DNA from 2 places in the Streptomyces sp. NPDC006296 genome. Region 2 is predicted to be linked to the other one. Evidence: riboswitches for the same ligand, from Rfam matches in the RefSeq annotation. Region 2 holds a riboswitch; the other holds the start of a gene.
The links. Region 2 has a riboswitch for glycine ahead of gcvP (aminomethyl-transferring glycine dehydrogenase). Riboswitches for the same ligand answer to the same signal wherever they lie in the genome.

Region 1: another riboswitch for glycine. It lies ahead of gcvT (glycine cleavage system aminomethyltransferase GcvT); the one in region 2 lies ahead of gcvP (aminomethyl-transferring glycine dehydrogenase).

What each region holds. Positions count from the first base shown of each region.
Region 1 covers NZ_JBEXRT010000025.1:56,183-65,679, reverse strand. The annotation lists gene ABZ172_RS18975 (ABC transporter permease) at 1-431, opposite strand, end outside; gene ABZ172_RS18970 (ABC transporter substrate-binding protein) at 522-2,282, opposite strand; gene ABZ172_RS18965 (ABC transporter permease) at 2,327-3,319, opposite strand; gene ABZ172_RS18960 (enhanced serine sensitivity protein SseB C-terminal domain-containing protein) at 3,686-4,480, opposite strand; gene ABZ172_RS18955 (enhanced serine sensitivity protein SseB) at 4,634-5,410, opposite strand; gene ABZ172_RS18950 (AAA family ATPase) at 5,616-6,290, opposite strand; glycine riboswitch at 6,464-6,561, shown strand; gene gcvT (glycine cleavage system aminomethyltransferase GcvT) at 6,729-7,853, shown strand; gene gcvH (glycine cleavage system protein GcvH) at 7,944-8,321, shown strand; gene glyA (serine hydroxymethyltransferase) at 8,340-9,497, shown strand, end outside.
Region 2 covers NZ_JBEXRT010000004.1:228,792-238,288, forward strand. The annotation lists gene gcvP (aminomethyl-transferring glycine dehydrogenase) at 1-1,841, opposite strand, end outside; glycine riboswitch at 2,035-2,130, opposite strand; gene ABZ172_RS04760 (PRC-barrel domain-containing protein) at 2,263-2,634, shown strand; gene ABZ172_RS04765 (DNA polymerase IV) at 2,565-4,022, opposite strand; gene ABZ172_RS04770 (MerR family transcriptional regulator) at 4,098-4,706, opposite strand; gene ABZ172_RS04775 (bifunctional nuclease family protein) at 4,875-5,348, opposite strand; gene ABZ172_RS04780 (MerR family transcriptional regulator) at 5,402-6,145, opposite strand; gene ABZ172_RS04785 (FHA domain-containing protein) at 6,187-6,966, opposite strand; gene ABZ172_RS04790 (DUF881 domain-containing protein) at 7,157-7,984, opposite strand; gene ABZ172_RS04795 (small basic family protein) at 7,990-8,322, opposite strand; gene ABZ172_RS04800 (DUF881 domain-containing protein) at 8,319-9,179, opposite strand; gene ABZ172_RS04805 (mannose-1-phosphate guanyltransferase) at 9,338-9,497, opposite strand, start outside.

The DNA of each region.
Region 1 (9,497 bases), on a different contig from region 2:
AGGGCGGAGACGACACCGATCGCCACACCGGAGACGACCCAGATGACGGCGGCACCGACGGCCAGCGACAGGGTGACCGGGACACGGTCGACCAGCTGCGGCCAGATCTCGGTGTGGGTCTTGAAGGAGTAGCCGAAGCACGGGGCGTTGCAGGTGACCGGGTCGGGGCCGAACTGGTAGTCGGCGCCGACGACGATGCCCTTGACGAAGTTCCAGTACTGCAGGTAGAGGGGCTGGTCGAGCCCCAGGTTCTTCTTGACCGCGGCGATGACGTCGGGGTCGGGGCTCTTCCCGACGTACTGGGCGGCCATCGAGTCGAGGGTCTGTCCGCCGAGGCGGGGCACCAGGAAGAAGATCGCGAATGTGACTGCGCTGACCACCAGCAGCAGCAACACCGCGGCGAACACGCGTCGAATGATGTACGCAGCCACAGCCGTGCGGCGCCGGGCGGGCGGACGGGGTACGCCCGCCGGCCCGGCGCCTTCACCTGCCTTTCAGGGGATGCTGTCGATGAACAGGTGTTACTTGGCGGACGTCATCAGCACGTAGTCGTACATGCCGAGGTACGCGTCCGTGACGGTGACGTTGGCCGCCGAATCCGGGCGGTAGAGCAGGTTCTTGCGGTAGAAGAGCGGAACGACCGAGGCGTTCTCCATGACCTTCTGGTCGACCTCGCCCCACGTGGCGTTGCGCGCCTCGGTGTCGACGGTGCCGATGCCCTTGACGAGGAGTTCGTTGATCGCCTTGTCGTCGAGCTCCATCAGGTTCGTGCCACCGGACGGCTTGATGGCCGAGCCGTTCACGATCTGGTCGAGGAAGCCGAAGCCGGTCGGCCAGTCGGCACCCCAGGCCATCATCATCATGCCCGCGTTGTTCTTGTGGACCCAGTCCGGGACACCCGCGAAGTCCGTGAAGTACTTGTCCGCCGGGAACTGCTTGATCTCGGCGGTGACGCCGATCGCCTTCAGGCTGCCCTGGAGCTGCGTGGCGGCGGTGATCTCGTCAGGACGGTCCGAGCGGGCCGTCAGCGTGGTCTTGAAGCCCTTGGGCTTACCGCACTTGGCCAGGTGCTCCTTGGCCTTGGCGACGTCACCCTTGCTGCCCTCGGACGGGTACAGGTCGAACTTCTTGTACCCGGCGACGGTGGGCGGGATGACCGTGGTGGCCGGGTCGCCCTTGACCGAGCCGCCGATCGAGTCGACCATGCTCTGCTTGTCCACGGCGTACTGGACGGCCTTGCGGCACTCGACGTTGTCGAACGGCTTCACGTTGACGTTCAGCGCCAGGTACTGCAGGGCGCCCGCGTACGGGTTGTCCGTCTTCGCCTTCTCCGCGGCCTTCACCAGGACCTTGGGCTGGGTCTTGGACTGCAGACCCGTTCCCTCGGCGCCGACGGTGATGACGTCGTTGAGCAGGTGGTCGTCGATCGTCGTGGCGTTGATGTTGAACTTGAGCTCGACCTTGTCCGCCAGCGCCTTGCGGATCGGGTCCGACTTCGGGTCCCACTCCGGGTTGCGGACCAGCGTCGCACCCTTGCTCTCGTCGTACGCCGAGAACTTGTACGGACCCGAGGAGACCATCTTCTGGACGTAGCTGGCGCCCGTGTCGGCCTTCTGCGGCACCGGGGCGGTCTGCGAGAACGCCGCGAGGTAGTCCATGTCCGCGAACGGCTTGTTGAGCTTGAAGACGATCGTGTGGTCGTCCGGCGTCTCGATGGACTTGAGGCCCTCGGCCGACTTGTCCTTGTACGGACCCTTGTACTTGTCGCCGCCCTCGAGGTACGCCTTGAAGTACGTCGGGCCGTTGGACAGGGCCTCCGGCGCGAAGTTCGAGCGCTCGACGGCGTACTTGACGTCCTTCGAGGTGACCTCGGTGCCGTCCTCGTACTTCACGCCCTTGCGGAGCGTGTACGTCCAGGTCTTGGCGTCATCGCTGGCCTTGCCCAGACCCGTCGCGAGGTCGGGGACGACCTCCAGGCTCTCCTTGCCGGCGGCCGGCTTGAAGGTCACCAGCGAACGGCCGTACAGGCGGGAGAAGTTCTGCACCCAGCCGTAGTACGTGTTGCCGGGGTCCAGGGAGTCCGGACCGCTCGCGTGCTCCAGCGTGACCGTTCCCCCCTTCTTGTCGGTCGCGTTGACGATGCTGGTCAGACCGGCGTCAGCCTTGACGTTGCCCCCACCGCCGTTGCTGTCACCGCCCGAGTCGCTGCCGCTGCAGGCCGATGCGCCGAGCGAAACCGCCACGGCCACGGCTATGGCCGCTGCTGTCTTTCTGTTCTGCATGCTGAGGAAAGCCCCCTCGCTAGTCCGGTGCGGCACTGCCGCGATTACTTGCCACGAGGGTCGAGTGCGTCACGCAGCCCGTCCCCCAGCAGATTGAAGGCCAGCACGGTGATGAAGATCGCCATACCGGGGATGACCATGAACATCGGGTCCACCTCGTAGAGGTCGACCGCCTGCGTGAGCATGCCGCCCCAGGACGCCTGCGGCGGTGCGATGCCGACGCCGAGGAAGGACAGGGAGGCCTCGAAGAGGATGTTCGTGGGGATCAGCAGCGTCGCGTAGACGAGGATCGGCGCGATCAGGTTGGGCAGCAGCTCGCGGAAGAGGATGAACGGGCCGCGTGCGCCCAGGGACCTGGCGGCCTCGACGAACTCGCGCTCGCGCAGCGACAGGGTCTGCGCGCGCACGATGCGGCCGATGTAGGGCCAGCTGAAGAAGCCGATCACGAAGATCAGGACCGCGATCCGCAGCGTGAGCCCTTCCATCCCGAAGGCCTTGCCCTGGAGGGAGGCGGAGATGGAGATCGCGAAGAGGAGCAGCGGGAAGGCCAGGAAGGTGTCCATCAGGCGGCTGATGAAGCCGTCGATCCAGCCGCCGTAGAACCCGGCCACGACGCCCATGACGACGCCGATGACGACGGAGAGCAGGGTCGAGCCCACGGCGACCACGAGGGAGACCCAGGAGCCTTCGAGGATGCGGGCCAGGATGTCGCGTCCGGTCTGCGGTTCCACACCCAGGGGGTGGTCCCAGCTGATGCCCCCGAGGGAACCCTTGGGCGCCAGCAGGACCGGGTCGACCAGGCTCTGGTTGAACGCGTTGGGGTCGAGTCCGAGCAGCGACTGCAGCGGCTTGGACGCCACCGCGACGAGGATCAGCAGCACGACAACGATGCCACCGGCCATCGCGGCCTTGTCCCGCTTGAAACGCGTCCAGGCGATGCGGCCGAGCGAACGTCCCTCGATCTCCTTGCGCCCGGCGCCTTCCAGCACCGTCTCGGGCCGCGCGTCCGCCCCGGTGGTCTCGATCGGTGCCGTCATTGCGTTGGAGACCCCTCTCGGCCGACGGTGGCCGGCCTGTGAACCGCCGCTGTAGCGGCTCTGACGAAATGTGACACATGTGGCGATGTACGACTGAACAGCCCTGGTTTGAAAAGGGCTCGCGCCGGGCATGGACCACCTGCTGCGAGGAGTCTTCAGCCACTTCGCGATCAACCGCCAGACCTGACGGCGAATGTTTGCATAACCGTGATGCTGTCCAAGGGCTTCCGTTATCCGGACAGCTGTGCTTCCTGAGCGAACTCCCCGGCCGTGGAAGCCCTGTTGCGGAGAAGCCGTTCAACCGCACCCGGGCAGCCGGGTAGAGCCCCTGGTCGGACCGGTCCGCCGGAGCGGACCCACTTCATCCTAGGAGACGTGCGGAGCGCCGCCGGGGACCGGCGGGTAGCCGTAACCGGCGGCCGGAGGCGCCTGGACGTGCGCCTCCCGGTCGTAGAACGGCCGGGAGTTGGCGTTCAGCCACATCGCGACGGGATCGTACTCGTCGGACAGCGAGACGGTGGAGACGGGCAGCCCCTCGGGGACCACGCCGACCGACTCGCGCATCATCGCGCGGACCGCGTCGACGGACGGCCGGCCCGTGTCGTAGAGGTCGAGCCCGATCGCGAGGTACGGGACACCGAGCGCCGGCTGCACCCAGGCGCGCCGCAGCGCGCGGACCGCGGGCGTGCGGTGGGCGTTCTGCGAGAGCAGGGCGTAGAACTGCGGGATGTCGACGGCGGGTTCGGTGAGCCGCAGCGGACCGGCGGGCATCCGGTCGAGGCCGGTGGCGATGCGCCGCAGGTCCAGCCACGGGATGCCGACGCCGCCGCCGGGGGCGTGCGGGTTGAGCCAGATGCCCCACCGGTCGGGGAAGAGGGAGCGCGCGATGTCACGGCCGGTGGTCACCTCGTGGGCCCTGCTCCAGCCGCTGGCCGAGAGCTCCTGGGCGGAGGTGACGCACGGGGCGTAGCCCGCGCCGTCGACCTCCATGTTGCCGTACTGGGCGTCGGGGGAACCCGCCGTGCCGTGCCAGAGCAGCATCCAGACCTGGCCGTCCGCCAGGGACCGCAACAGGGCCTCGTACGCGTCGAGACGCCCGGGGGTCACTTGGCGAAGCATGTGCTCGACCTGCCCGGCCGCCGCGGTGCCTGACGCACTCACCCTGGGTCCCGCCCCTCTACGATCCGCTGTTGCGCGTGCTGCGCGGTGCTGTGGTGCCGCTCCCGGGCACACGGGGCGGCCTCGTCATCCAACCAGCTTATGCGCCGGTCCCGACACCGTCCCGACGCCACGGTGCGGCCGGGGCCCCGGCGTTCAGTGCCCGTCGCGCCGGTAGAACGGGCGGACCTTCTCCAGCATCCAGTCGCCGACGGGGTCCTGCGCCACCTCCAGCAGGACGAGGTTGACCGGCCAGGGCACCTGGACCCGGCCCAGGGCCCGGCCCAGGGCGTCCAGCGGGACGCTCTGCTCCGCGGTCTCCCCCGCGGCGAACTCGACGCCGACGAACAGGGCGGGGCTGTCGCCCTCGATGCTGGCCAGCGCCCTCCGCCCGGTGCTCACCACTCCGGTCGCCCGGAACTCCGCGGACACCTCGGCGAGGAAGTCGACGGGGTCCTCCTTCCAGTCCGGCTCGTACAGCCGCACCCGGCCGCCGCTCGCGGGGCCGTCCAGCACGGTGCGCCCGGCCCGGCAGAGCTCGGCGACGGCGGCCGGCGGCAGGGGGACCCCGACGGCGCCGCCGGGGTTGACCGCCATCCCGAGCTGCGGGGGCAGTCCACGGGCGAACTCGCGGGCGGGCGCCACGGTGAAGGAGAGGTGGGAGCCGACGCACTGGAGGAACTGCGCCTCGGAGCTGAACACCGGGACGTAGGCCCCGCCGTCTATCTCGACCGTCGGCAGGTCGAGGTCGGTGCTGCCGGGGCCGCCGCCGTTCGGCAGGGGCACCCAGACGTGGCTGCGGCCGAGGACCTCGACCAGCCGTCCGCCGGCCCCGGGCACGCCGAGCGAGGCGCTGAGCGTCTCCTCGAACTCGTTGGCGGGCCATCCCTGCGACGGATACGAAGGGGCCTGGGCCTGAGCCGGAATGTCCACGGTGTCTGTGTCCCTTTCTCGCCATGCGGTGCGGTCGAAACCTTAGACCGCACCGCGGCGCGCCCGCAGGGCCGCAGGCGGGAGCGGTGCCCCGGCCCGCCGTACTGTCCAGATACCGGACAGCCGGCCGGCGGGGCGCGAACTGTGCGTATGCGAACGGTGACACCGCCGATCGCGCCCCGGAGCCTCCGGGGCCCGGCCGCGGCTACCGCTCGGGGAAGGAGATGCGCCCGATGCCCGCCGCCGCCTCCCGGTCGAGCAGCACCGCCGAGGCGCACCCCGGCGGCAGCACTCCGCTCCCGGTGTCGCGGAGCAGCCGGCCGACCGCCCGCCGGTGCCGGGCGAAGGCGTAGCCGGACACCCCGCGGCCCCGCTCCCGCTGCCCCCGGCGGGCGACCTCGGGGGTGACGTCGAGCAGGACGAGGTGGAGGGCGCCGTGCCTGCGCAGGGCCTCACGCGCCAGCCAGCGGCGCACCCAGGTCTGGGTGCCGCAGTCGTGGACGACGACCGGGCCGCCCGCACGCAGGGCCCGCAGCAGCCCCGCGTAGTGCGCGGCGCGCACCAGGGGCCGGTAGAGGGCGTACGGCAGTAAGACGGGCAGCGCGTCCTCCCAGCGGTCCCTGGTGTCCTGGGAGTCCACCGCGTGCTCCCGGGCCGTCCGCCGGATCAGGGTGGACTTCCCGCTGCCGGGCAGTCCGGAGACCACCACCACGTCCCCCGCCGGGAAGTCCAGGACGCACGGCCCCCCGCCGCCCAGTCCCCGCAGGTCGCGCACCGCCGGCGGGTGCCCGCCCAGCGGCTCGCGCGCGGGTGCTCCGGGCTGCCGGGGCATCGCACCGCGTGCCGTCCCCGCGGTGGTCGCAGAGTGCTGCAACGTCATCGCCTTCCCCCTGCCGAGTCGCCCACTGACCTGCCCCCAGAAGTGTAAAGAAAAGGTAATGCGGCACAACCGCTCCGGGCGGTCCGTGTCGGGACCGGTACCCGTGCGGACCGGACGCCCCACTCTTGCGCAATGCGTGCGATGATGACCCCGCCAACTGCATACCGGCCGTTTGAATCCGCGCGGGAGAGTCCCGGTCACCGTGTGCACCGGGCGCCGAAGGAGCAAGTTCCTCCCTTGAATCTCTCAGGCCCCGTACCGCGTGGATGAGGCAGATCTGAAAAGCGGGCCGCTGCGCGGTCCCACCCAAGGTGCAAGCCGACCCGGACGGGGACCATCCCGTCAGGACCCTTTCAGGGGCTTTCGGCGAACCTCTCAGGTTCCGATGACAGATGGGGAGGGATCCACCCCCTGTCGTCATGCCCTGGAGCCATGCCCATGAGCACTGCCCCCCGTCTCACCGCCCTCGACGCCCTGCACCGGTCCCTGGGCGCGACCATGACCGACTTCGCGGGCTGGGACATGCCGCTGCGGTACGCCAGCGAGCGCGACGAGCACCTCGCCGTGCGCACCCGGGCCGGCCTGTTCGACCTGTCGCACATGGGTGAGATCACGGTCACGGGTCCGCAGGCGGCGGCGTTCCTGAGCTACGCGCTGGTCGGCAACATCGCCACCGTCGGTGCGGGCCGGGCCCGCTACACGATGATCGTCGCGGCGGACGGCGGGATCCTGGACGACCTGATCGTCTACCGCCTGGAGGAGGCCGGCGCCCCCGCGTACCTGGTGGTGGCCAACGCGGGCAACGCCCAGCTCGTCCTGGACACCCTGACCGCGCGTGCCGAGGGCTTCGACGCGGAGGTGCGGGACGACCGCGACGCGTACGCGCTGATCGCCGTGCAGGGCCCCGACTCACCCGCCGTACTGAAGTCGGTCACGGACGCCGACCTGGACGGACTGAAGTACTACGCCGGGCTCCCCGGGACGGTCGCCGGCGTCCCCGCGCTGATCGCCCGTACCGGTTACACCGGTGAGGACGGCTTCGAGCTCTTCGTGGCCCCCGGTCACGCGGAGCGGCTGTGGCAGGCCCTGACCGAGGCGGGCGCGCCGTACGGTCTGATCCCCTGCGGGCTCTCCTGCCGCGACACGCTCCGCCTGGAGGCGGGCATGCCGCTCTACGGGCACGAGCTGACCACCGCGCTGACGCCGTTCGACGCGGGTCTGGGCCGGGTCGTGAAGTTCGAGAAGGAGGGCGACTTCGTCGGCCGCGAGGCGCTGTCCGCCGCCGCGGCCCGCGCGGAGGCGGCCCCGCCCCGCAAGCTGGTCGGCCTGATCGCCGAGGGCCGCCGGGTGCCGCGCGCCGGCTACCCCGTCGTGGCCGGCGGGGAGGTCGTGGGCGAGGTCACCTCCGGCGCCCCCTCCCCCACCCTGGGCAAGCCGATCGCCATGGCCTACGTGGACGCGGCGCACGCCGCGCCCGGCACCGAGGGTGTCGGCGTCGACATCCGGGGCACGCACGAGCCGTACGAGGTCGTCGCGCTGCCCTTCTACAAGCGCCGCGCCTGATCCGTGGCGTCCCGCACGTGACGCATTCGTGTCTCACACCGTAAGACCACCGTTCGTCAGCACTCCCCCGCGTACAGGAGAATTCAGGTCATGAGCAACCCCCAGCAGCTGCGGTACAGCAAGGAGCACGAGTGGCTGTCGGCCCTCGAGGACGGCGTGGCCACGGTCGGCATCACCGAGTTCGCGGCCAACGCGCTCGGTGACGTCGTCTTCGCCCAGCTCCCGGAGGTCGGCGACACGGTGACCGCGGGCGAGACCTGCGGTGAGCTGGAGTCGACCAAGTCGGTCAGCGACCTGTACTCGCCGGTGACCGGCGAGGTGACCGCGGCCAACCAGGACGTCGTGGACGACCCGTCGCTGGTGAACTCCGCCCCCTTCGAGGGCGGCTGGCTGTTCAAGGTGCGCGTCGCGGAGGAGCCGGACGACCTCCTCTCCGCCGACGAGTACACCGCGTTCTCCGGCAACTGAGACCTTAGGGACCCACTGATGTCGCTTCTCAACTCCTCCCTCCACGAGCTGGACCCGGACGTCGCCGCCGCCGTCGACGCCGAGCTCCACCGCCAGCAGTCCACCCTCGAGATGATCGCCTCGGAGAACTTCGCTCCGGTCGCGGTCATGGAGGCGCAGGGCTCCGTCCTCACCAACAAGTACGCCGAGGGCTACCCCGGCCGCCGCTACTACGGTGGCTGCGAGCACGTCGACGTGGTCGAGCAGATCGCCATCGACCGCATCAAGGCGCTCTTCGGTGCCGAGGCCGCGAACGTCCAGCCGCACTCCGGTGCGCAGGCGAACGCCGCCGCGATGTTCGCGCTGCTGAAGCCGGGCGACACGATCATGGGTCTCAACCTGGCCCACGGCGGTCACCTGACCCACGGCATGAAGATCAACTTCTCCGGCAAGCTCTACGACGTGGTCCCGTACCACGTCGACGACACCGGCGTCGTGGACATGGCCGAGGTCGAGCGCCTCGCCAAGGAGTCGAAGCCGAAGCTCATCGTGGCCGGCTGGTCCGCCTACCCGCGCCAGCTGGACTTCGCCGCCTTCCGCCGCATCGCGGACGAGGTCGGCGCGTACCTGATGGTCGACATGGCGCACTTCGCGGGCCTGGTCGCCGCCGGTCTGCACCCCAACCCGGTGCCGCACGCCCACGTCGTCACGACCACCACGCACAAGACCCTCGGCGGTCCGCGCGGCGGCGTGATCCTGTCGACGCAGGAGCTCGCCAAGAAGATCAATTCGGCGGTCTTCCCCGGTCAGCAGGGCGGTCCGCTGGAGCACGTGATCGCGGCCAAGGCGGTCTCGTTCAAGGTGGCGGCGGGCGAGGAGTTCAAGGAGCGCCAGCAGCGCACCCTGGACGGCGCCCGCATCCTCGCCGAGCGCCTGGTACAGCCGGACGTCACCGAGGCGGGCGTCTCCGTGCTCTCCGGCGGCACGGACGTGCACCTGGTCCTGGTCGACCTGCGCAACTCCGAGCTGGACGGCCGGCAGGCCGAGGACCGGCTCCACGAGCTGGGCATCACGGTCAACCGGAACGCCGTCCCGAACGACCCGCGGCCCCCGATGGTCACCTCCGGCCTGCGCATCGGCACGCCGGCGCTCGCCACCCGCGGCTTCGGCGCGGAGGACTTCGCCGAGGTCGCCGAG
Region 2 (9,497 bases):
ACGGCGCTCGCGGCGTTGGTGCCGTGCGCGGACGAGGGGATCAGACAGACGGTGCGTCCGTGGTCCCCGTTCGCCCGGTGGTAGGCGCGGACGGCCAGCAGCCCGGCGAACTCGCCCTGCGAGCCCGCGTTGGGCTGGATGGAGACGGCGTCGTACCCGGTGACCTCGGCCAGCCGCTCCTCCAGCTCACGGATGAGGGTCAGGAAGCCCTGCGCCTGCTCGGCCGGCGCGAAGGGGTGCAGCGCGCCGAACTCGGGCCAGGTGATCGACTCCATCTCGGCGGTCGCGTTGAGCTTCATGGTGCAGGAGCCGAGGGGGATCATGCCGCGGTCCAGCGCGTAGTCGCGGTCGGCGAGCTTGCGGAGGTAGCGGAGCATCGCCGTCTCGGAGCGGTGCTGGTGGAACACCGGGTGGGTCAGCACGGCGTCGGTGCGCAGCAGCCCCTCGGGCAGCGCGTCGGCGGTCCGGTCGTCGAGCGCCTCGATGTCGCCACCGGCGCCGAAGGCGGCCCAGACGGCGGCGATCCGGGAGCGCGTGGTGGTCTCGTCGCACGCGACGGAGACGTGGTCGGCGTCGACCGTGCGCAGGTTCACCCCGCGCTCCCGCGCGGCGGCGACCACCTCGGCGGCCGCGCCGGGCACCCGCACGGTCAGGGTGTCGAAGTACGCGTCGTGCACCACCTCGCTCCCGGCGGACCGCAGTCCCTCGGCCAGGATCGCGGCGAACCGGTGGGTACGCCGTGCGATCGTCCGCAGCCCCTCGGGGCCGTGGTAGACGGCGTACATGCCCGCCATGACCGCCAGCAGGACCTGCGCGGTGCAGATGTTGCTGGTGGCCTTCTCACGGCGGATGTGCTGCTCACGGGTCTGGAGGGCCAGCCGGTAGGCCTTGTCGCCGTCCGCGTCGACGGACACCCCGACGAGGCGGCCGGGCAGGCTGCGGGCGAACTTCTCGCGCACCGCCATGAACCCGGCGTGCGGTCCTCCGAAGCCCATCGGCACACCGAACCGCTGGGTGGTGCCCACGGCGATGTCCGCGCCCAGCTCGCCCGGCGAGGTCAGCAGGGTCAGGGCGAGCAGGTCGGCGGCGACGGACACGATCGCGCCCAGCTCGTGCGCCTGCTCGATGACGGGCGCGAGGTCGCGCACCGCACCGGAGGCGCCCGGGTACTGGAGCAGCACACCGAAGACACCGCGCTCGACGGTCTCCGCGGGGATGCCGTCGGTGAGGTCGGCCACGACGACCTCGACGCCGGTCGGCTCCGCGCGGGTCCGGATCACCGCGACGGTCTGCGGCAGGGTGTCGGCGTCGACCAGGAAGACGCCGCCCTTCACCTTGCCGACCCGTCGCGCCAGGGCCATCGCCTCGGCGGCGGCGGTGCCCTCGTCGAGGAGCGAGGCGCCCGAGGTCGGCAGCCCGGTGAGGTCGGCGACCATCGTCTGGAAGTTCAGGAGGGCTTCCAGCCGGCCCTGCGAGATCTCCGGCTGGTACGGCGTGTAGGCCGTGTACCAGGCGGGGTTCTCCATGACGTTGCGCAGGATCACCGGCGGGGTGAACGTGCCGTAGTAGCCGAGGCCGATCATCGGTGCGAGCACCTGGTTGCGGTCGGCGAGGCTGCGCAGCTCGGCCAGCACCTCGGCCTCGGTGCGCGCGCCGGGCAGGTCCAGCGCCTCGGCGCTCTTGATCACGTCGGGCACCGCGGCGGCGGTGAGCTCGTCGAGGGAGCCGTAGCCGACCTGGGCGAGCATCTTGGCCTGGGCCCCGGCATCGGGCCCGATGTGGCGCTGCTCGAACGGAATGCCCTGCTCCAGCTGGGGGAGCGGAGTGCGACGGGGGGTCATGATGGAGGCCTCCTGGTCTGCCACGACCTGCGAGGGGCGCCACGGCGTGGCTGCCCTAACGGCCTCCCCCTCTGTCATCTCGACCTGAGAGCTTCACCGGCGCACCCGGGGGCGTGCCGGTTTTCACCGTCGGTGAGGGCGGCGTCCGTGGCGGCTCGTGCCGTACGGATGCAGCCCTGCTTTCCAGAGTGACCTCGTCCGTGCGGTACGGGGGCCTGAGAGATTCCGGGGAGGAGTTGCTCCTTCGGCGCCCCCGGATCGCTCCGGAGGACTCTCCCGCACAGGGTCAGCAGCCGTCTTCCAGCCTACCAGCGGGGCGAAGAGGGCCGTCTCGAGTGGCCGACGGTGCGGATGTGGCTTTTCGTAGAGCCTGTGGAGCAGCCGCGACCACCTGATGCCGTCGTGAACAGTGGGAGGCACCGTGCAGACCGACATCGATCCGCGCAGCCTGATCGGCCGCAAGGCCTTCGACCGTCAAGGTGCCAAGATCGGGACGGTGGACGAGGTCTACCTCGACGACGCCACGGGGGTCCCCGAGTGGGCGGCCGTCCGCACCGGTCTCTTCACCAGGGACGCGTTCGTCCCGCTGGAGCCGAGCGAGTTCGTCGACGGTGCCCTCCTGATCCCCTTCGACCGCGGCCTGATCAAGGACGCGCCGGACTTCGGGGTGGGCCGCCACCTGTCCCCCGAGCAGGAGCTGCAGCTCTACCGCCACTACGGACTTCAGTCCTCCCCCGCGTCGGAACCGGGCCCCGACCGGGACTTCGGCAGGCTGGCCGGCCAGGAGGAGTAGTCCTCCGGATCGCGCACCAGGGGCTGGGGACCGGCGGGGCGCAGTGCCGGGTCGTCGACACGGAACGTGCGGACCCGCCCGGGCGGGGTCCACGGCTCCTCGAAGCGGACGGTGACCCGGCCGACGCCGCTGCCCTGCACCCAGCCGTTCCCGTGCACGTCGTGCCGTACGTCGGTCCCCGCCGACCAGCGCCGGGTGGCCGGCGGCTCCTCGCTCTCCCGGGCGTCCGTGCCGGCGGCCTCCCCCGCGGCGCCCCCGTCCCGCTCCTCCGGGCCGTCCTCCACGGGGGCCGGTCCCCCGGCCGCGTGCTCCGCGTCGGCGGCCTGCGCGAAGAGGTCCTCCTGCGTGTAGTCCGCCAGCCCCGTGACACCGACCCCGAGCAGCCGCACCCCGCCGGTCGTGTCGACGGCCTCCAGGAGCCGCGCGGCGGCCTCCCTGACCACCGTCGGGTCGTCCGTGGGGCCGCGCAGCGTCTCGGACCGGGTGAGCGTGGAGAAGTCGTAGCGGCGCACCTTCAGGACGACGGTGCGCCCGGACCGCCCCGCACCCCGCAGCCGCCCCACGCACCGGCCCGCGAGCCGCTCCACCTCCGCCCTGACCCGCACACGGTCGTGCAGGTCCACGTCGAAGGTGTCCTCGACCGAGACGGACTTGGCGCCCCTCTCGGCGACCACGGGACGGTCGTCGTGGCCCAGCGCCATGCGGTACAGCGAGACGCCGTGCGCCCTGCCCAGCAGCCGCACCAGCTCCGCCTCGCCCGCGTCCGCCAGGTGGCTGACCAGGGTCATGCCGGCCCGCCGCAGGTGGTCGCCGGTGGCCGGCCCCACCCCGGGCAGCACCCGCACGGACATGGGCCCCAGGAGCTCCCGCTCGGTCCCGGGCTCGATCAGCAGCAGTCCGTCCGGCTTCGCCTCCTCGGAGGCGATCTTGGCCAGCATCTTGGAGCCGGCCAGCCCCACGGAGCCGCTCAGCCCGGTGACGGCACGGATCACGGTCCGCAGCTGCTCCCCGATCGCCCGGGCCGACGCCGAGTCGTCCGCCGCCCCGCCGGCCTCCAGGTCGACGAACGCCTCGTCCAGACTGAGCGGTTCGACCAGCGGTGACAGCCGCCCGAGCAGCTCCATCACCTGGTCGCTGACCGACCGGTACAGCGCGAACCGCGGGACGAGGTAGGCCGCGTTCGGCGCGAGCCGCCTGGCCTGGGCCATCGGCATCGCCGAGTGCACGCCGAAACGCCGTGCCTCGTACGACGCGGTGGCGACCACGCCGCGCAGGCCCAGACCGCCCACCACCACCGGTTTGCCGCGCAGGCTCGGCTTCGCCGCCTGCTCCGCAGCGGCGTAGAAGGCATCCATGTCGAGGTGCAGGACGGTGGGCGCGGCTCTCACACGGACCGATGGTGCCCTACGGCACTGACAACCGCCCCGCCCGGCCTCCGCGCCACGCCGCCCGGCCCCGCCGGCTCAGCCCGCGCGGTTGCGCCGCCGCGCCAGTTCGTCCGCGGGATTGTGGCCGATCAGGGTCTCCCCGGTGTCGACCCGCTCCCCGTGCAGCTGGGACAGCGCCGCGTCGACGTCCCGCCACACGACGCCCACGGCGATCCCGAAGACCCCCTGGCCGCCCTGGAGGAGACTGACGACCTCGTCCGGTGAGGAGCACTCGTAGACCGTCGCCCCGTCACTCATCAGCGTCATCCGCTCCAGATCCGTGAACCCGCGCGCCCTGAGGTGCTGGACGGTGGTGCGGATGTTCTGCAGGGCGACCCCGGTGTCCAGGAACCGCTTGACGATCTTGAGGAGAACCACGTCCCGGAAGCTGTAGAGACGCTGTGTCCCCGACCCGTACGCCGGACGTACGCTGGGCTCCACGAGCCCCGTACGCGCCCAGTAGTCGAGCTGCCGGTAGGTGATCCCGGCGGCCGCGCACGCCGTGGGCCCCCGGTAGCCGATGTCCCCTGTCGCCGCTCCGCCCTCCGCAGCCGGCTGAACCGGCTGTCCGATGGAGTGGTCGGCCGCACCACCGTGCTGCCGGTACGGCCCACCCGCAGCCGTACCGTCGCCGCTACTTCTCACGCCGACCTCCGTCCTAGACCTGCCACCTCGAAGGTAGGCAGTCACCCGGGGTGCGTCAACGATCGCCACACTCGGCACGCCGAGTGATAATCACCCTGAGGGTGGTTTCCCGTGACTGGTTTACGGGAAAGGCTTGCCGGATGCGCTGACACAGCCACCGTGGGACGGTCACTGGCTGTTGGTACCGAAGTCCTCCGGCGAGATCTGGTCGAGGAACTCGCGGAACTTCTCCACCTCGTCCTCCTGCTCGTCCGGGATGGCGATACCCGCGTCGTCGAGCACTCCGTCACTGCCGTAGATCGGCGTGCCGGTGCGCAGGGCGAGCGCTATGGCGTCGGAAGGACGCGCGCTCACCTCGACCCCGCTGGCAAAGACCAGCTCCGCGTAGAAGACCCCTTCTCTGAGGTCCGTGATGCGGACCTCGGTGAGCTCCTGGCCGACGGCCTCGAGCACGTCCTTGAAGAGATCATGGGTCAGCGGCCTGGCCGGAGCCATGCCCTGCTGGGCGAAGGCGATCGCGGTCGCTTCCCCAGGGCCGATCCAGATAGGGAGGTACCGGTCGCCTCCCACTTCACGCAGGAGCACGATCGGTTGGTTGGAGGGCATTTCCACCCGGACACCCACAACGTCGAGCTCGTTCACACAGCAACCCTAGGACGTGCCCGCCATGTTTGGATAGTCGGGATCCTCCAGCCTCAGTGGAAGCCGGCCTTCAGAGCCGTCTGCACCAGGGCGGCGTGGAGGCGCACGGCAAGGTCGGCGAGCTCCCGCGCGGTGGCCTCCGCATGGACTCTGGTCTGCGGATTCCTGTGCCGGCGCAGCGGCGCGACCACCTGTTCGACCAGGCCCGCCTCGCGCTCGGCGGCGGCTTTGACGGCCCGCAGGTGCCGAGGTTCCAGACCGAATCTGCCCAGATCCGCCACCAGACGGGCCACGGTCACCGCCTCGGCGTCGTAGCTCCCGCCCGGCGCGGCCACGATCAGCCCGTACGACTCCCACTCGTCGAGCTGCTCCGCGGTGGCCTCGGTGGCGGCCAGGAGCTCGGCACGCCCGATCCGGGCGGCGGTGGCCCGGCCGGCCTCCTGGTCCCCCAGGACGTCGCCGGGGTCGCCCTGACCGCCGCCGGACGGCAGCGCGGCCGTCTCGCCGCGGGCCAGGGCGTCCAGGTGCTCACGGATGACCTTGAGCGGAAGATAGTGGTCCCGCTGCATCCGCAGGACCTGCGCCAGCCGCTCGACGTCGACCGGACCGAACTTCCGGTATCCCGACGGCGTGCGCCGGGGCTCGATGAGCCCCTCCGCCTCCAGGAAACGGATCTTGGAGATGGTGACTTCGGGAAACTCGTCGCGCAGCTGCAGGAGCACCGTGCCGATGCTCATCGTGCGCTGATCCGCGGAGGCGGTGCCGTGACCGGCACCGCCTGTCGATGTTCGCAGCATGGACCTTCCTGGGGTCCCCCCGGACGGCGTCCGGGGGAGGGTCACACGCCCCGCTGGCTCGCGTAGAAGACCAGCCGGTACTTCCCGATCTGGACCTCGTCGCCGTTGGTCAGCGCGACGGAATCGATGCGCTCGCGGTTGACGTAGGTGCCGTTGAGGCTGCCGACGTCGCCCACCGTGAAACTACCGTCCGGAGCCCGGTGAAACTCCACATGACGCCGCGACACGGTCACGTCGTCGAGGAAGATGTCACTCTGCGGGTGCCGGCCGGCCGTCGTCAGGTCGCCGTCCAGCAGGAAACGGCTGCCCGAGTTCGGACCGCGCCGGACGACCAGGAGCGCGGAACCCGCCGGGAGGGCGTCGACCGCGGCCTGGGCCTCCGGGGAGAGGGAGGGGACGGCGGTCTGGCCCGTCGCCTCCGCTTCGTACGCCTCGATACCGGAGATCGAGATCGTCGAGGTGGTCTCCGAGGGACGCTCGGGAACCCCGCCCCGCAGCGGCGTACCGCAGTTGGAGCAGAACCGGCTGTCCTGGGCGTTTCGATGCCCGCACCGCGTGCAGACCGGCAGGGAAGAGCCCTCCCCTGCGGGGGTGAACGCTCCACCCGTACTCGAGGCCGATGAGTCCCCGAAACCTATGCGCCCTGCACCACCGGGGTCGGCGGACGACGCGCCGGCACCACCGGCGACCTCGTCGCGGAACAGCGGACGCTCCGAGCCCTGCTCCTCGGCACCCTCACCCGGGCGCGGAGCACGGTGGCGGGCAGCGTTGGCGCTGTCCTCGCGGGCACTCTTTCCGAACAACTTCGCAAACAACTTCACGGGCGTTTCCCCTTGACCGAAATAGACCCGCCCGTGGGGCAGGACGAACCCTGAACGAACACACCTGCCGACCCGGACATCCTCACAACGTCCGTATCCACCCGACAGTTTCCACCACGCGTCACCGATCTGTTGCGCCGACCCCCCGCAACGTGGTGCCCGAGTCCTCCGGGCACCGCGCACCGGCCCTTCACTGCGACGACGACCGAGCGTAATCAGGCTGCTTCGCCGGTCGCAAGGCGTCGACGACGATGTCGTCGGCGCGCACGACCTCCGCCGTGGCCTGCTCCTTCTCCAGTGTCTGGACCACGCCACCGGGGATGTTCAGCGCAGGCTCCAGGTCCTGCGGCTTGCCGATGACCTTGAAGGCGTACGGGGCCCCGACCTTGCGGCCGTCCACCTTCAACTGTCCCCCGTCACCGGAGAAGTACGTGTTCGCGACCACCCGGACCCCGTTGACCTGGATCGCCTCGGCGCCCGCAGCCCGCAGCTCCTGGATCGTGTCGAGCAGCATGTCCGCCTCCACCGCCCCGCTCGGATCGCTGATGGTCAGCGTGATGCCGGGCCCGTGCGCCGCGACCGTACCCGCCAGGATACCGAGCTGGCGCTCCTTCTCCAGCGTCTGCTTCCTGGCCTCCTCGGCCTGGTCGGAGCTGTTCTCCAGCTCCGTGCGCTGGGCGTCGAGGCGCTGCTTCTCGTCCTCGAGGCGCTCGGTGCGGTTGTCGAGCTCGTCGAGGATGCGGACGAGGTCCTCCTGGCGCGCTCCGCGCAGGGCGCTGTTGTCGCTGTTCGACCGGACCTGGATGGCCAGCCCCAGGCCCAGGACGAAGAGCAGGAGCGCGACGATCAGTTGGGCCCGGCTCACCCGGGGCGGCCAGAGGCCCGCCCGCAGCCGCTGGCGTCCGGTGGCCTCCTCGGGCTCGGACGGGGCCGCGGGGTGCGCGGACGGGGCGGACGCCTCGGGAGGCAGCGCGCCGGCGTGGCGGTGCTCCCCGCCCGGATTCTGTCCCTGGTTCATCGGCCTCACGCCCGGAAGACGTGCCGGCGGATGGCCGCGGCGTTGGAGAAGATGCGGATCCCGAGCACGACCACGACGCCGGTGGACAGCTGGGCCCCGACGCCCAGCTTGTCCCCGAGGAAGACGATCAGGGCGGCCACCACGACGTTGGACAGGAACGACACCACGAAGACCTTGTCCACGAAGATCCCGTCGAGCATGGCCCGCAGGCCGCCGAAGACGGCGTCGAGCGCGGCCACCACGGCGATCGGCAGGTAGGGCTCGACCACCGCCGGCACTTCGGGCCGGACCAACAGTCCGACCACGACTCCCACGACGAGGCCCAGTACGGCGATCACGATGTGCCCTTCCCTGTGTCTGCCGCACCACTGCCCGTGTCTGCGGCCTGAGGCTCTGCTGTACGTACGATCAGGCTGGGCGCGGCCGGAAGGCGCACCGTCTGCTGCTCGGAGAGGCTGGTGCGGATGTCGAAGCTCTCGTGCAGCGCTTGAAGATACTGGCCGTCGGCGCTGTCCCGGAAGGCCGTGCCGAGCTTCTTCCCGTCCCCCACCGCGAGCACCGTGTACGGCGGCACGAGCGGCCTGTTGTCGACCAGTATGGCGTCGCCCGCCGCCCTGATCGCCGAGAGGGCCGTCAGCCGCTGCCCGTTGATGGCCACGGCCTCGGCGCCGGACTGCCACAGTCCGTTGACCACGCGCTGCATGTCCCGGTCGCGCACCCGTCCCGTGTCGGCGAAGCCGGTGGACTCACGGGGCCCGCCCCCGCCCTGGTCGGTGTCCTCGGCGTCGTCCACGACCAGCTTGATCCCCGGTCCCTCGACGGGGGTCGCCCCGGACAGCAGCGCCACCAGGCCCCCCTGGTCCCCGCCGTGCTCCTGGAGCGCCTTGCGCTGCCGCTCGCCGACGTCCTTGCGGAGTTCCTCGACATCGGTCTCCAGCGTGTCCGCCGTGGTCGTCTCGGCGTTCACACGGTCGATGAGCTCCTCGCGCTCCTTGGCCACGACCGGTGCGGCGACCTGGGCCTCGGCCGCGCCGAGCGTCACCACCAGGGCGGCCAGCACCAGGCCTCCGGCGAGCCCGAGCTTCGCCTTCAGCGTGCGGGGCATCCCTTCGGCGCCCTCGGAACGCCGTCGCGCCGACGCCTCGGCGTACCCCTCGTCGAGGCTGTGTTCCATCACGGTGGTCAGCAACGACATCGACGCGTCCGGGCGAGGACGCGTCGGAGCGCTACTCCGATCGGGGGGCGGCTGCGACATGCCGCACATCGTCGCACGTCATGCCCGCCGCCGCCGAATGCCCCCACCGCAGGTCCGGACGCCGCGGCACACGGCGTCCGGACCGGTGCTCCCGCGGGTCAGTCCCCCGCGCTGTCCACGACCGCCGCCCACTCGTCGAGCAGGGCCTGGGCCGAGGCGTCGTCGGGGCCCTCCGCCCACAGGTGGGTGACCGCCTCCGACGGGTCGGGCAGCACCATCACCCACCGGCCGTCGGTCTCGACCACCCGGACACCGTCG